Regions from separate parts of the Luteimonas sp. TWI382 genome, predicted to be linked through region 3. Evidence: riboswitches for the same ligand, from Rfam matches in the RefSeq annotation. Region 3 holds a riboswitch; each other region holds the start of a gene.
What was found. Region 3 has a riboswitch for cobalamin ahead of btuB (TonB-dependent vitamin B12 receptor). Riboswitches for the same ligand answer to the same signal wherever they lie in the genome.
Positions count from the first base shown of each region.

Region 1: it holds a riboswitch for cobalamin, as region 3 does, so the genes downstream of both, metE (5-methyltetrahydropteroyltriglutamate--homocysteine S-methyltransferase) here and btuB (TonB-dependent vitamin B12 receptor) in region 3, are expected to answer to the same signal.
Region 2: it holds a riboswitch for cobalamin, as region 3 does, so the genes downstream of both, ABE505_RS07890 (ribonucleoside-diphosphate reductase subunit alpha) here and btuB (TonB-dependent vitamin B12 receptor) in region 3, are expected to answer to the same signal.

Region 1 covers NZ_JBDJNS010000017.1:51,227-55,905, forward strand. The annotation lists gene ABE505_RS11720 (LysR substrate-binding domain-containing protein) at 1-858, opposite strand, end outside; gene ABE505_RS11725 (NAD(P)H-dependent oxidoreductase) at 971-1,681, shown strand; cobalamin riboswitch at 1,700-1,932, shown strand; gene metE (5-methyltetrahydropteroyltriglutamate--homocysteine S-methyltransferase) at 2,142-4,460, shown strand; gene ABE505_RS11735 (FecR domain-containing protein) at 4,497-4,679, opposite strand, start outside.
Region 2 covers NZ_JBDJNS010000009.1:28,970-33,648, forward strand. The annotation lists gene ABE505_RS07880 (M14 family zinc carboxypeptidase) at 1-1,718, shown strand, start outside; gene ABE505_RS07885 (LysR substrate-binding domain-containing protein) at 1,860-2,876, shown strand; cobalamin riboswitch at 3,015-3,218, shown strand; gene ABE505_RS07890 (ribonucleoside-diphosphate reductase subunit alpha) at 3,401-4,679, shown strand, end outside.
Region 3 covers NZ_JBDJNS010000013.1:96,329-101,007, forward strand. The annotation lists gene ABE505_RS10415 (NAD(P)H-binding protein) at 1-578, opposite strand, end outside; gene btuB (TonB-dependent vitamin B12 receptor) at 689-2,560, opposite strand; cobalamin riboswitch at 2,689-2,907, opposite strand; gene ABE505_RS10425 (TfoX/Sxy family protein) at 2,928-3,287, opposite strand; gene ABE505_RS10430 (GAF domain-containing protein) at 3,284-3,766, opposite strand; gene bioD (dethiobiotin synthase) at 3,839-4,540, shown strand.

The DNA of each region.
Region 1 (4,679 bases), on a different contig from region 3:
GACGGCGGCGACGGCCGGTGTGTGCGTGGTACCGGGCGCGGCCAGCAGGCGGAAGTCGTGGCCGTCGAGCGCGGGGCCGAACGGGGCCCGCAGCACGCCGTCTTCCAGGGCGTCGGCGACCAGGGCGACGCTCGCCAGTGCGATGCCCTGGCCGGCGATCGCGGCCTGGATGGCATGCGCTTCGTCGGAGAAGCCGAGTTCGCCGCCGTGCGTGTCCGGCAGGCCGGCCGTTCGGCACCAGCGCGGCCAGTCGGGGGTGTGGGCGTCCTGCAGTCGCCAGGCGTAGCGCAGCCGCGGCACGGTCGCCAGCGCCGTCGGGCCGGCCAGCGCCAGGCCGGGGGTGCAGACCGGAATGAAACGTCCAGGCAGCAGCGGCCAGGTTTCGACCTGCGGAGCCGGTGCGGGGCCGTAGCGGATCGCCAGCTCCGTGCCGCCGGCGGCCAGCCGGACCGGGTCGTCGGCCGCGTGCAGGTGCAGATCGACTTCGGGCGCGGCCGCAGCGAGCGCCGGCAGGCGTGGCAACAGCCAGCGGGCGGCGAAGCCCCGGGTCGTGCTCAGCGTGACCGCGGGGCGGCGCGTCTGCCGTTGCAGGTCGGCGACGGCGGTGGCGATGCCATCGAAGCCGCCGCGCACGCTCGGGTACAGGCGTTGCCCAGCCTCGGTCAGCCGCACCTGGCGTACTTGGCGTGCGAACAGCCGCAGGCCCAGCCAGTCCTCGAGCTGGCGGATGCGGTGGCTGACCGCGGTGGGCGTGAGCGACAGTTCTTCGGCTGCGGCCTTGAAGCTCTGGCGTCGGGCGGCGGCCTCGAACGCGCGCAGTGCGCTCAGCGGTGGCAGGCGGGCGGGGCGATCGTGCATGAGCGCAATTCATCCATCGGACGAGAAAACATCGTTTGTCGGGCTCTGGGCCGGCGCCAATCATGCCGGAGCGCCGCAGTGCGCATTCTCTCCCAGCTTCGCCAGGTGAATCATGCTCAGCTTGCTCCATCTCGACGGCAGTGCCCGTCCCGGTTGTTCGGGCGAGGTCCCGCACGGCTCCCATACCCGCCGGCTCGGCGCCCGTTTCGTCGCGCGCTGGCAACAGCGGCGCCCCGGTGATCGCATCGTCTATCGCGATCTCGCCCTGACGCCGCCGACCCATGTCGACGGACGCTGGATCCATGCTGCGTTCACGCCGCTGGCGCAGCGCACGCCGTGGATGATCGAGCGGCTGTCCGAGAGCGATGCGCTGATCGATGAGCTGCTCGGCAGCCCGCTCGTGGTGATGGGGGTGCCGATGTACAACTTCGGTATGCCCGCGCCGGTCAAGGCCTGGATCGACAACATCGTGCGCGTGGGCCGCACCTTCGGTTTCGATCGCGCGCGCGCCGGTGCGCCGTACTGGCCGATGCTGGCCGGTCAGGGCCGCCGCGCCGTGCTGCTGGGTGCGCGCGGCGATCACGACTATGACCCCGGTGGTCGCAACGCCGGCGACAACCTGGTCGAGCAGGGCGTGATGACGCCGCTGCGCTACATGGGCATCACCGACGTCGACCGGGTCGCGGTGGAATACGACGAGTTCGCCGATGCCCGGCTCGCGGCCTCGATCGCGCGCGCCGAGGCCGCGGTCGATGCGCTGGTCGATCGCCTTGCCGACCAGGCCGATGCGCGGGAGACGGCCGCCGCGGCCACGCCCGCTTGACCGCCCGTGCGGCCGGGGCTACCGTGTCGCCGCCAAGGTTCATCTCTTCATGCGAATGAAGCGATGATTAAAAGGGAAGCCGGTGCGCCGCATGGCGGCAATTCCGGCGCTGCCCCGCAGCGGTAACTGGAAACGACCCCCGTCAACGCACTGGCGCCCGTCCGGGCCGGGAAGCGACGGGCAGTAGGCCCACCACCTCGCAGGTGGCCCGTCCATGAGCCCGAAGACCTGCCTTGGCCGTGCGCACCGACAGGCGCGCACGTACGACCTGGGGCCTCCGCGGGGAGGTGCACGGGCATCGCGCCGCGCACGTCGCGGCCGGTCCCGCACGTCCGCACGCAGGCTCCGGTTCGCCCGAGGGGGCGAAGGTCGGCCGTGTGGCAGGCGGGCGCGCGCAGGCGCGGTGCACGCCATGCGGACCCTTCGTTCCTCAATCCCACGCATTGAGGACGCATCCACCATGACCGGCATCACCAATCTCGGCTTTCCCCGCATCGGCCGCAAACGCGAGCTCAAGCGCGCCGTCGAACGTCACTGGCGCGGCGAGGCCGACGCCGCGCAGTTGCAGGCAGTGGCGCGCGACCTGCGCCTGCGCCATTGGCGCCTGCAGCGCGAGGCCGGCGTCGCCACGCCGCCGAGCAACGACTTCTCGCTCTACGACCAGGTGCTCGACGCCGCCTTCGGCTTCGACGCGATCCCCGAGCGCTACCGCGCGCTGGCCGATGCCGATCCGCTGGCCGGTTACTTCGCGCTGGCGCGGGGTCATCAGCAGGACGGCATCGACCTGCATGCGCTGGAGATGACCAAGTGGTTCGACACCAATTACCACTACCTGGTGCCCGAACTGCAGGCCGGCCAGCGCTTCGCGCTGCGCGACGACAAGCCGGTGCGCGAGTACCTGGAAGCCAAGGCCGAGGGGATCGAGACCCGGCCGGTGCTGCTCGGGCCGGTCACGCTGCTGTGGCTGTCGAAGACCGTCGACGGCAGCGATCGCTTCGCGCTGCTCGATGCGCTGCTGCCGGTGTACGCCGAGTTGCTGGCACGCCTGCACGCCGCCGGCGCGGCCTGGGTGCAGATCGACGAGCCGGCGCTGGTGCTCGACCTCGACCCCGCGGTGCGCGCGGCCTTTGATCGGGCCTACGCCACGCTGGCGCAGGGCGCGCGGCCGAAGCTGCTGCTGGCGACCTACTTCGGCGCGCTGGACGACAACCTGCCGTTGGCCGCGTCCTTGCCGGTCGACGGCCTGCATGTCGATCTGGTGCGCGGGCGCGAACAACTCGATGCGGTGCTCGGCGCGCTGCCGGCCGGGCGCACGTTGTCGTTGGGGCTCGTCGACGGCCGCAACATCTGGCGCACGCGGTTGGACGATGCGCTGGTGCTGGCGCGCTACGCGATCGATGCGCGCGGCGACGATGCGGTCTGGCTGGCGCCGTCGTGCTCGCTGCTGCATGTGCCGGTGGACCTGGCGGGCGAGACCGCGCTGGATGACGAACTGCGTGGCTGGCTGGCCTTCGCCCGGCAGAAACTCGATGAACTGCGCCTGCTGGCCGAGGCGCTGGCCGATCCCGATGCCGCCGAGCCGGCGCTGGCCAAGGCGCGCGATGCGATCGCCGCGCGGCGCGCCTCGCCCCGCGTGCAGCGGCCGGAGGTCGCCGCGAGGGTGGCTGCACTCGACGCGTCCGCGTCGCGTCGCGCGACGCCCTATGCCGCGCGTCGGACCGCGCAGGATGCGCTGCGCCCGCTGCCGCTGTGGCCCACGACCACGATCGGCTCGTTCCCGCAGACGTTCGAGGTCCGGGAGGCGCGTGCAGCGCACAAGTCCGGCAAGCTGAGCCAGGCCGACTACGATGCGTTCATCGCCGACCAGATCGCGCAGTGCGTGCGCGTGCAGGAAGACCTCGGGCTGGATGTGCTGGTGCACGGCGAGTTCGAGCGCAACGACATGGTCGAGTACTTCGGCGAGCAGCTCGATGGCTTCGCGTTCACCAAGAACGGTTGGGTGCAGAGCTACGGCTCGCGCTGCGTGAAGCCGCCGGTGATCTACGGCGATGTCGCCCGCCCCGCGCCGATGACCGTGCGCTGGTCGCGCTACGCGCAGTCGCTGACCCCGCGGCCGATGAAGGGCATGCTGACCGGCCCGGTGACAGTGCTGCAATGGTCGTTCGTGCGCGACGACCAGTCGCGTGCCGATACCTGCCGGCAGATCGCACTGGCCTTGCGCGACGAGGTGACCGACCTGGAGGCGGCCGGCATCGGCGTGATCCAGATCGACGAACCGGCGCTGCGCGAGGGCCTGCCGCTGCGGCGCGCCGATTGGGCGGCGTATCTGGACTGGGCGGTCGAGAGCTTCCGCATCAGCGCCTCGGGCGTGGCCGACACCACCCAGATCCACACCCACATGTGCTACTCGGAGTTCAACGACATCATCGAGGCGGTCGCGGCGATGGACGCCGACGTGATCTCGATCGAGACCTCACGCTCGCGCATGGAATTGCTCGAGGCCTTCGTGCGGTTCCGCTATCCCAACGGCATCGGCCCGGGCGTCTACGACATCCATTCTCCGCGCGTGCCCGATGTCGAGGAGATGACCGCGTTGCTGCGCCGGGCGGCCGAGTCGATTCCGGTCGCCCAGCTGTGGGTCAATCCCGATTGCGGGCTCAAGACGCGCGGTTGGCCGGAAACACGCGCGGCGCTGTCAGCGCTGGTCGCGGCGGCGCGCACGCTGCGTGCGCATGCCGATCGCGGCCGGACCGAGGCGGCCCCCGCCGTGCCGGCCTGACCGCACTGGCCGATGCCGGATGTCGCGACGCGGCCGTCAGCGCCGGCCGACGTCGCGGCGCCCGGCATCGCCGGTCGCCCGCTGGGCCGGGTCGCGGCGCAGTTGCAGGCGGCCGGGCGTGCTGGCGTCGGCCACGATCGGATAGGCCTCGCACAGCGCCCCGACGAAGGCCAACGGCGCATCGCTGCGGAACACACCGGTCACGCGCAGCTCTGTCAG
Region 2 (4,679 bases), on a different contig from region 3:
CGCTGGCGCGCTACCACGCCCAAGGCCTCGACGCGCTCGGCTCGCTGTACTACACGAAGGAAAACTTCGACAACTTTTCGCCGGTCTACGGCTCGACCTATCCCGACTTCCACGGCGGAGTCGGCGTCACCGTCGAGCAGGGCAGTTCGCGCGGCCTGGTACAGGACACCGCCGGCGGCCCGCTGGAGTTCCGCTTCACGATCCGCAATCAGGTCGCGACCGGGCTGGCGACGCTCCGCGGCGCAGTCGCCGAGAAAGCCGGCTTGCTGGCACTGCAGAAGGACTTCTTCCGCTCGGCGCTCACCCAGGGTCGCCGCCACGATGCCGCCGCGTTCGTATTCGGCGACGCGCACGACCCGTCGCTGACCCGGCGCCTGCTCGACCTGCTGCTGCTCCACCGCATCGAGGTCCATGCGCTGGCGCGCGAGACGACGATCGACGGCACTACGTTCTCGCCCGGCAGCGCCTACGTCGTACCGTCGGCACAGCCGCAGTTCCGGCTGGTGCATTCGATCTTCGAAACCACGCCCGAGGTGAAGGAGAGCGTCTACGGCAGCACCTCGTACGCGATCGCACACGCCTACGGCATCGCGTTCGCACGCGCGCGTCGCGCCCCAGCGCTGGGCGCGCGTGTGCAGGCGTTGCCGCCGGTCGAGGCCGGCATCGTCGGCGGCCAGGCCCGCTACGCCTACGCAATCGACTGGCGCGACCAGGCCGCACCGCGCGCGCTCGCCGCGCTGCTGGCACAGGACATCCGCGTGCGCAGCGCATTCCAGCCGTTCACCGCGCGCACCGCGGACGGCGAGACCGCGTTCTCCTACGGCACCCTGGTCGTACCGGTCGCCGGACAGGCGCTGGCAGCCGAGGCCCTGCATGCGGCAGTCGATGCCGCCACGCGCGAAGCCGGGGTGCGCGCGCATGCGCTGTCGACCGGACAGAGCGTGGCCGGCATCGACCTGGGCAGCGACAGCGTGCGTCCGCTGCGCAAGCCCGCGATCGCGCTGATCATGGGCCAGGGCGTCAACGCGACCGAGATCGGTTCGACCTGGTTCGCGCTGAGCGAGCAGTTGCGCTGGCCGGCGACCCGGCTCGACCCGACCCAGCTCGCGCGCGCACCGTTGCGCGAGTACACCAGCCTCGTGCTGGCCGGTGGCCACTACGAGGACTGGAGCGAGGCGACGGTCGAGGCGCTGCGCGACTGGGTCCGCGCCGGCGGTTCGCTGGTGACCTTCGGCAGCGCCTCGCAGTGGGCCATCGATCGCAAGCTCGTCGACGGCCTGGGCCAGGCCCCGGCGCCCGACGAGGACGACACCGACCGCGCGGACTTCGGCCAGCGTCGCGACCTGCTGGCCGAAGACCGCATCTCCGGCAACCTGGTCTCGGCCGATGCCGACATCAGCCATCCGCTGGCATTCGGCGTGCCGCGCCGCGCCCTCTTCGTCAACAAGGAAACCGCGGTGGTGCTGCCGCCAGCGCGCGACCGCTTCTCGACGGTCGTGCGCATCGACGATGCGCCGCTGGTCAACGGCTACGTCTCCACGCGCAACCGCGCCAGGCTCGGCGGCGCGCCGTGGGCGGTCATTGCCGCAACCGGGCGCGGGAATGTGGTGCTGTTCGCCGACGACCCGGCGCATCGCAAGTACTGGCACGGCACCGAGCGGCTGCTGCTCAACGCACTCTTGCTGTCGGAGCATTTGGTGCCAGCCGCGCGTCGCTGAGCCGCCTTCGATGATCACGGCGTAGACGGGCGGCGTCGCCGGATCGCGGCACACAGTGTTGTCGCCTGCGGGACATGCCGGTCGCGCCCGTGGGCGACCATGCGGTGCGACAACATTCCCGCCGTCGGCACGGGCCTGGCCATGACCCTCACCCAACTGCGCAGCTTCGTCGCCATCGTCGAATGCGGCCACAACATCACCCTGGCCGCCCGCCGCCTGCACGCGACCCAGTCGGGACTGTCCAAGCAGCTCGCGCAACTGGAGAACGCGCTGGGCTTCTTGCTGTTCACCCGCCGTCAGCGCGCCCTCGCCGCGTTGACCGACGAAGGCCGGCAGGTGCTTGCGCACGCCCGCCGCCTGCTCGCCGAGGCCGGCAACATCCAGGCGCTGGCCGACAACCTGCGGCGCGAGGCCCAGGGCCTGCTGCGCATCGCCACCACCCACACCCAGGCCCGTCATGCGCTGCCGCCGGCGCTGCAGGCGCTCAAGCGCGACTGGCCCGACGTCGCGGTGCATGTGGTGCCCGGAGGCGATGTCGAGTCGCTGCGGCTGCTGGCCGAACACCATGCCGACCTGGCGATCCTCAGCGGCACCGGCGCTCCGCCACCGGGCCTGGTGGCGATTCCGCTCTACCGCTGGGGCCGACGGGTCCTGCTGCCGGCCGGCCATCCGCTGACCGCATTGGCGCGTCCGATCGGGCTGCGCGACCTGGCCGGCGTGCCGCTGGTGAGCTACGAATCGAGCCGACAGCCCGCCTCGTCGCTGCAGCGCGCGTTCGCGGCCGCCGACCTGCGCGCCGACCTCGCGGTGACCGCACGCGACGGCGCACTGATCCGCACCTATGTCCACGCCGGGCTGGGCGTGGGCATCGTCGACGAAATGGGCGCCGACCTCGACGACGGCCTGGCCGCGCCGCCGGTCGAGGACGGCCTGCTGCCCGAATGCATCACCTGGGCGCTGCTGCGCCGCGACCGGGTGCTGCGCGATTTCGGCTTCGCGCTGGTCCAGGCGCTGGCGCCGCATTACGCCGCGGTGGACCTGCGCCGGCTGCTCGATCACGACCAGCCGCTGCCGATTCCGGCCCCCGACTGGCCGCGCTGGTCGCGTGCGACCGCCACGGCCCTGGCGGCGCGGACCGCGGTCGCCGTGGCTGAATAGGCCTCTTCCGGGGTTGCCTGGCGCAGCCGGATCTGCATCGCCCCGTGCCCGGCCGGCGGCTGAGGCCGCACGATTCCCGGCCTGACGCGGATCCGGGCGCCCGCCCCACATTTAGCGTTGACGCTGTCCGACCACCCCACTATCTTGGGCCACGTCGGTTCCGCAGCCACAAAGCCTGTGGATGAAAAACGGGAAGCCGGTGACGCCCCACGCCAGTCCGGTGCTGCCCCCGCAGCGGTAATTGGGAACGTCCCCGCCGCCACCGGAGTGATCCGGTGCAGTGGGACCGAAGGCCTGCCTTCACCCATGAGTCCGTACCGTGCCGACAGCCGCGCGAAAGCACGACGCGCGGTGACCGCTGTGGACGCTCCGCACAGGGGTGGGTCCGCGGCGCGGAACCCGACGGCACCCGCCGTCGCCGTCTCGCGGCGCACCCGCCCCACACGAGCCGTCCGCAGCCACCGGACCCGACGCGGGCGGGCCGGGGCGTGCGCGAATGCACTGGACACCAAGAGAGAGGACGCATGACCAGCCACGACACCGTCTCGACCGCCCCTTCGACGCCCGCAGACGCGCCCCCGACCCCGATCGCTTCCCCCACCCCTGTGGCGCCGTCCGCCGTCGACGCCGACGACGTGGTGCCGCCGCCCCCGAGCGCCGCCATGCAAACCGCAATTGCTGAAAATTCCGACGTCGACACCGACGTCTCCACCTGGATCACCAAGGAAGCCGGCAACCGCCGGATCCCGTACGACCGCGCGCGCCTGGAGCGCAGCATCGACCGCGTCCACGGCGAGTTCCCGCAACTCGATATCGCCGACTACAAGCGCAGCGTGTTCGGCTTCGTCGAGCGCAAGGACGCGGTCAACGCCGACGACCTGGTCGACCACCTGATCCGCGAGGCCGAGGCCCGGGTCGACGTCACCGCGCCCGAATGGGAGTTCTTCGCCGCCCGCCTGTACCTGCACCGCCTGTACAAGCGCGCCAGCCGCAACCGCTTCTACGACGCCGAGCAGAAATACGGCTCCTACGTCGGCCTGCAGGAATCGCTGGCCGACCGCAATATCTATTCCAACGACATCCTGCGCGCCTATTCCAAGGAAGAGCTGCAGGAAGCCGGACGCATGATCGAGCCCGAGCGCGACAAGCTGTTCGCCTACAACGGCCTGTACCTGCTGGCCACGCGGTATCTGGCCACCGACACCTCGCGCGCCGTGTTCGAGCTGCCGCAGGAGCGCTGGCTCACCATCGCGCTGTATCTGATGCAGAACGAGACCCGCGGCGGTCGCGAGCGCCGCATGCAGCTCGTCGGCGAGGCCTACTGGGCGCTGTCGAATCTGTACATGACCGTCGCGACCCCGACGCTGCAGAACGCCGGCAAGGTCGGCGGCCAGCTGTCGTCGTGCTTCATCGACACCGTCGACGATTCGCTGCAGGGCATCTACGACTCCAACACCGACATCGCTCGCGTCTCCAAGGGCGGCGGCGGCGTGGGCGCGTACATGGGCTATGTGCGCTCGTCGGGTTCGTCGATCCGCGGCGTACCCAATTCCTCGGGCGGCGTGGTGCCGTGGATCAAGCAGCTCAACAACACCGCCGTGTCGGTCGACCAGCTCGGCCAGCGCAAGGGCGCGGTCGCGGTGTACCTGGATGTGTGGCACCGCGACATCGAGAACTTCCTCGATCTGCGCCTGAACAATGGCGACCAGCGCCTGCGTGCGCACGACGTGTTCACCTCGATCTGCATCCCCGACCTGTTCATGGAAGCGGTCGAGCGCCGCGGCGATTGGTATCTGTTCGACC
Region 3 (4,679 bases):
CAATCGATCACGAAGCCAGCCACCTCGTCCCGGGTGACCGTGCGCAGTTGCAGCGACGGCGGGACGGACAGGGCGACCTGCCAGTCGCCGCGTCCACGGCGCGCGGTGAACGGCGCGGGCCGCACCAGCGTCCAGTCCAGCCCTGAGTCCTGGATCAGCGCCTCCTGGCGCTCCTTGTCGGCATAGCGGTGGCGAGTGACCAGCGGAAAGACGATGCGGTTGTACAGCCAGCCGCCGTGCCCGCGCGTCTCGCCCGCGCCCACGCCGGTGATTGCGATCAGGCGCCGCACGCCGGTGTCGCGCATCGCGGCGATCGCTGCACGGGTCGCATCAGAGAACACCGTCGTCGGCCTCGGGCTGGCGACGCCCAAGCTCATCACGACCGCGTCGTGCGCGGGCATGCGTTGCGCCAGGAAGCGGGCGTCGTCGGGGCGGCCGACAACGATGTCGACGCCCGCTGTGGCGGTGAGCCGATCTGCCGACCGCGTTTGCGCCGTGACCCGGTGGCCGCGCGCCACCGCCTGCGCGACCAGCCGTGTGCCCACGCCGCCCGACGCGCCCATGACGAATACGCGCATTGCTGTCCCTGCCAAGCCGGTGCCGGCCGACAGTCTCGCAGATGCCGGGCGATGCGGCCGGGGGGGGGGGGGGGGCCCAAGGGGCCCCCCCCCCCCCGCCCCCCACCGCGTCAGCGCGCGAGCGGCTGCCAGCGCAACGCCAGCCCGTACTCGCGCCCGGGCTGGCGGTACCACGCCACCGTCTCGTAGTCCTTGTCGAGCAGGTTGGTCGCCCGCGCCTCGAGCGTCCACGCGGGTGCGAACGCCCACGCCGCACGCAGGTCGAGGGTGCCGTAGCCGCCGACGCGCAGCGTGTTGGCGGGGTTGTCGTAGCGGCCGCCGGCGCCGCGCAGCGTAGTGCCGATGCGCAGGTCGCCAAAGCTGCGATCGATGTCGAGCCGGCCGCTGCTGCGCGCGCGTCGGGCGAGCAGGTTGTCGCGGTAGGTGCCCTGGCTGCGGTCGCGCGGGTCGACGTGACTCAACTCGGTCGACAGGTCCCAGCCGGCGAGGGTGGTCGCGAACGTCAGCTCGGCGCCACGGATGCGGGCCTCGTCGATGTTGCTGCCGCGACCGACATAGTCCGGCGGCGGGTAGACGAACACAATCAGGTCGTCGATGCGGCTCTCGAACACGTCGAACGACCAGCGCCACTGGGCCGCCTGCTGCGAGATGCCGAGGTTCATGCTTTTGGAGCGTTCCGGTTTGAGGTCCGGGCTCTGCGAACCGGGGAAGTACAGGTCGTTGAAGGTCGGGGCCTTGAAGCCGGTCCCGGCGCTGGCGGTCACGCGAAGGCCGTGGGCCAGCTCCATGCCCCAGCCCAGGCTGCCGGTGCCGTGGCCGCCGAACTGCTCGTTGTCGTCGTGGCGCAGGCTCGCCTGCAGGCGATGCGCGCCGAAGCGACCGCGGTACTCAACGAACGTGGCGTAGTTGTCACGCGCCGTCACCGCGTAGCGGGTGTCGCTGTCGACTTGGTCGGCCTGCCAGTCGAAGCCCAGGCTCAGGCCCTGGGTCGGCGCCAGGCCGAAGTCGGCCTGCACCGAGGCGGTGTCGCGGCGGGTGTCGATGCGGCCGACATGACTGCGCGTGCCGGTGTCGGCATCGCGGAAGGAGGTGCTCGACTTGTCGTAGGCGCGGCCGGCCTGCGCGGTCAGGCGCACGACGTCCGAGGGCGCGTAGGTCAGTGTTCCGCCTGCCACCTGCTGCACGATGTCGGCCTCGTTACCGCCGAAGAGGCTGCCGTCGAACTGATTGAACGCGTCGGCATGCAAGGCATGACCTTCCAGCCGCAGCGCGTCGGTGAGCTGCACGCCGGCGCGCAGGTTCAGCGAACGGTTGCGGTAGCCGTCGCGGTCGGGCTCTTCGACGAAGCACCCCTGGAACAACGCCGACGAGCCGCGGCAGGCATCGATGCCGTCGGTGCGCTGGAACGCTGCATCGACACCGAACCAGCCCCGGCCGCTGCGGCCGCCGATGCCGGCGCTGGCTTCGCGCAAGCCGTGGCTGCCGGCGCCGATTCGTGCGTGTGGCGCAATCGCGCCGTCGTGGCGGCGGGTGAAGATCTGGATGACGCCGCCGATCGCTTCCGAGCCGTAGAGGCTCGAACGCGGGCCGCGTACGATTTCCACGCGCTCGATCTGGTCGACCGGCAGGTCCTGGATCGCCGGCATGCCGGCGGTCGCGCTGCCGATGCGTACGCCATCGACGAGCACCAGTACGTGGTCGGATTCGGCGCCGCGCAGGAAGATCGAACTCAGTTTGCCCGGGCCGCCACTGTTGCCGATCTGGATGCCGGCGCGGCCGCGCAGCAGCTCCGGCAGGTCGCGCGCCTGGCTGCGTTCGATCTCGTCGCGGTCGATGATCTGCGCCGGCACGAGGGTGTCAGCCAGCGCGGTCTGGGTGCGATTGGCGGTGACGAGCACGGCGTCGAGTTCGCCGGGAGCGGCGAGCGCCGACGGAGCGAGCAGGGCAGTGGCGATCGCCACGGTCAAGGTGCGGAACGGCATTGCGGTCTCCTTGCGCGCGCGCATCGAACGCGCGGCGGGCGGGCGAAGATCGCGGGAACGGGCGCACACGGACCGCCGTCCAGGCGCAAGGCGCACCCGGAACGTCGTCGCAATGCCCGCCGCATCGCAATCAGGTGGAACTTCGAGGCCGGTCTCCGGACTTGCGCGTGGGCGGTCTGAGCCCAGGCGTCGCGCCTTCCCGTGCACAGGGCACAGTGGCGAGAAGCGACGCTTGCACACGCTTACCGTTGCGGGGGCAGTGCCGGAATGGGGTTGCCTCGCGGCGCCCGCACCGGCTTCCCGTTTCAACCCAGGCAGGCCGGGTCACCGCGAAGCAGGCGCGATTGTACGCCAGCGCTCGTCCGGTTCAGCGTGCGTCGGGGTCGCCCGGCATCGCGTCGTCGCGATCGGCCGCGTCGTGCACGATCGTGGTGACCGGGCCGCCCGCGGTCCGTGCGCGCGGGTCGGGCAGTTGTGCGGTCGCCGCTTCGGCGGCCTCGGTCAGCTGCAGACGCCGTGCTTCGGGGACCTCCTGCCAGTGGCAGTCCAGCAGCGCGCCCTCGATCGAGTACAGCAGGTTGAGGCTGGGTCGGAAGCCGGCCCGGCGCACGCGCACGAAGGCCTCGACCGCGCCCGCCGCTTCGAGGTCCTCGCGCGTGCGCAGCCCCACCTGTCGCAGCCACGCCGCCGACTTCGGCCCGAGGTTGCGCAGCTTCGGCGCGCTCAACGCGCGTGCTCGACGTAGAGCCGTGCGAGCGCCTCCAGCCCGGCCTGATCGTCGGCGTCGAACCGGGCCGGCAGCGGACTGTCGAGATCGAAGACGCCGATCAGGCGGTCGCCGTCGACCAGTGGCACGACGACTTCAGACCGCGACGCAGCATCGCAGGCGATATGGCCTGCAAAGGCGTGCACGTCGTCGACCCGCTGGGTCTGCCGGGTGCGCGCTGCGGCGCCGCACACGCCCTTGTCGAGCGGAATGCGCACACAGGCCGGCAGGCCCTGGAACGGGCCGACGACCAGTTCGGTCCCGTCGTAGAAGTAGAAGCCGACCCAGTTGAGGTCGGGCAGGGCGTGGTAGACCAGTGCCGAGAGGTTCGCGGCATTGGCGATGGGGTCGGATTCGCCGTGCAGCAGAGCGCGGGCCTGTGCCGCGAGCGCGGCATACTGGTCGGCCTTGCTGCCGCTCAGAGGTGTGGAGGTGAACATGTCGCGCAGTGTAGCAGCGGGGTCGCACCCGCCCGGCCGCGCCGTCGCTGGCGTCCCGATCGGCGCGCCGGTATGAGCGCGCGCACGTGCCTGGTCACCGGGACCGATACCGGCATCGGCAAGACCCACGCCAGCGTGGCGCTGTTGCAGGCCTTGCGTGCCGATGGTCGCCGCGCGGTCGGCATGAAGCCGATCGCCAGCGGCTGCGATTGGCAGGACGGTGGCTGGCGCAATGAGGATGCGCTGGCGCTGCAGGCCGCCAGCCGGCCCCGGCCGGTGTACGCCGACGTCAACCCGGTGGCCCTGCCCGAAGCGACCGCGCCGACCCTGGCCGCACGCGCAGCCGGCGTGATCGTCAATGCCGCCGATCTGCACGCGGCGCACGCGCGGCTCGCCGCGGCGGCCGATGTGGTGCTGGTCGAAGGCGCCGGCGGCTGGGCCGCGCCGCTGGCCGAGGGCATCGAACATGCGGACCTGGCGCGGTGGCTGGGCGGCGCAGTGGTGCTGGTGGTCGGGCTCCGGCTCGGCTGCCTGAGCCATGCCCGGCTGAGCGCACGCGCGATCGCGGCCGACGGCTGTCGGCTTGTGGGTTGGGTCGGTAACCGGATCGATCCAGAGTTCTCGCGCGCAGACGACTATCTCGGCCTGCTTGCCGATGCGCTGCCGGCGCCGTGCCTGGGCGTGCTGCCGTTCGTCGGCGACGGGGGCAGCGCCGACGCGGGCGCCCTGGTGCTCGATCCGGCCTGGATCGACGCGCTGCCGCGCCGGCTCTGATCGGGGGCGTGGGGGGGCCGGGCAGGGGCCCCGGGGGCGCGGCGGGGGACGCCGGGGGGCTGGCGCGGGCCGGGCCCGCCGCGCGGCCGCGCCGGCGCTTTGGGGGGGGGGGGCAGCGGCGGCTGGCGCGGGGGAGGCC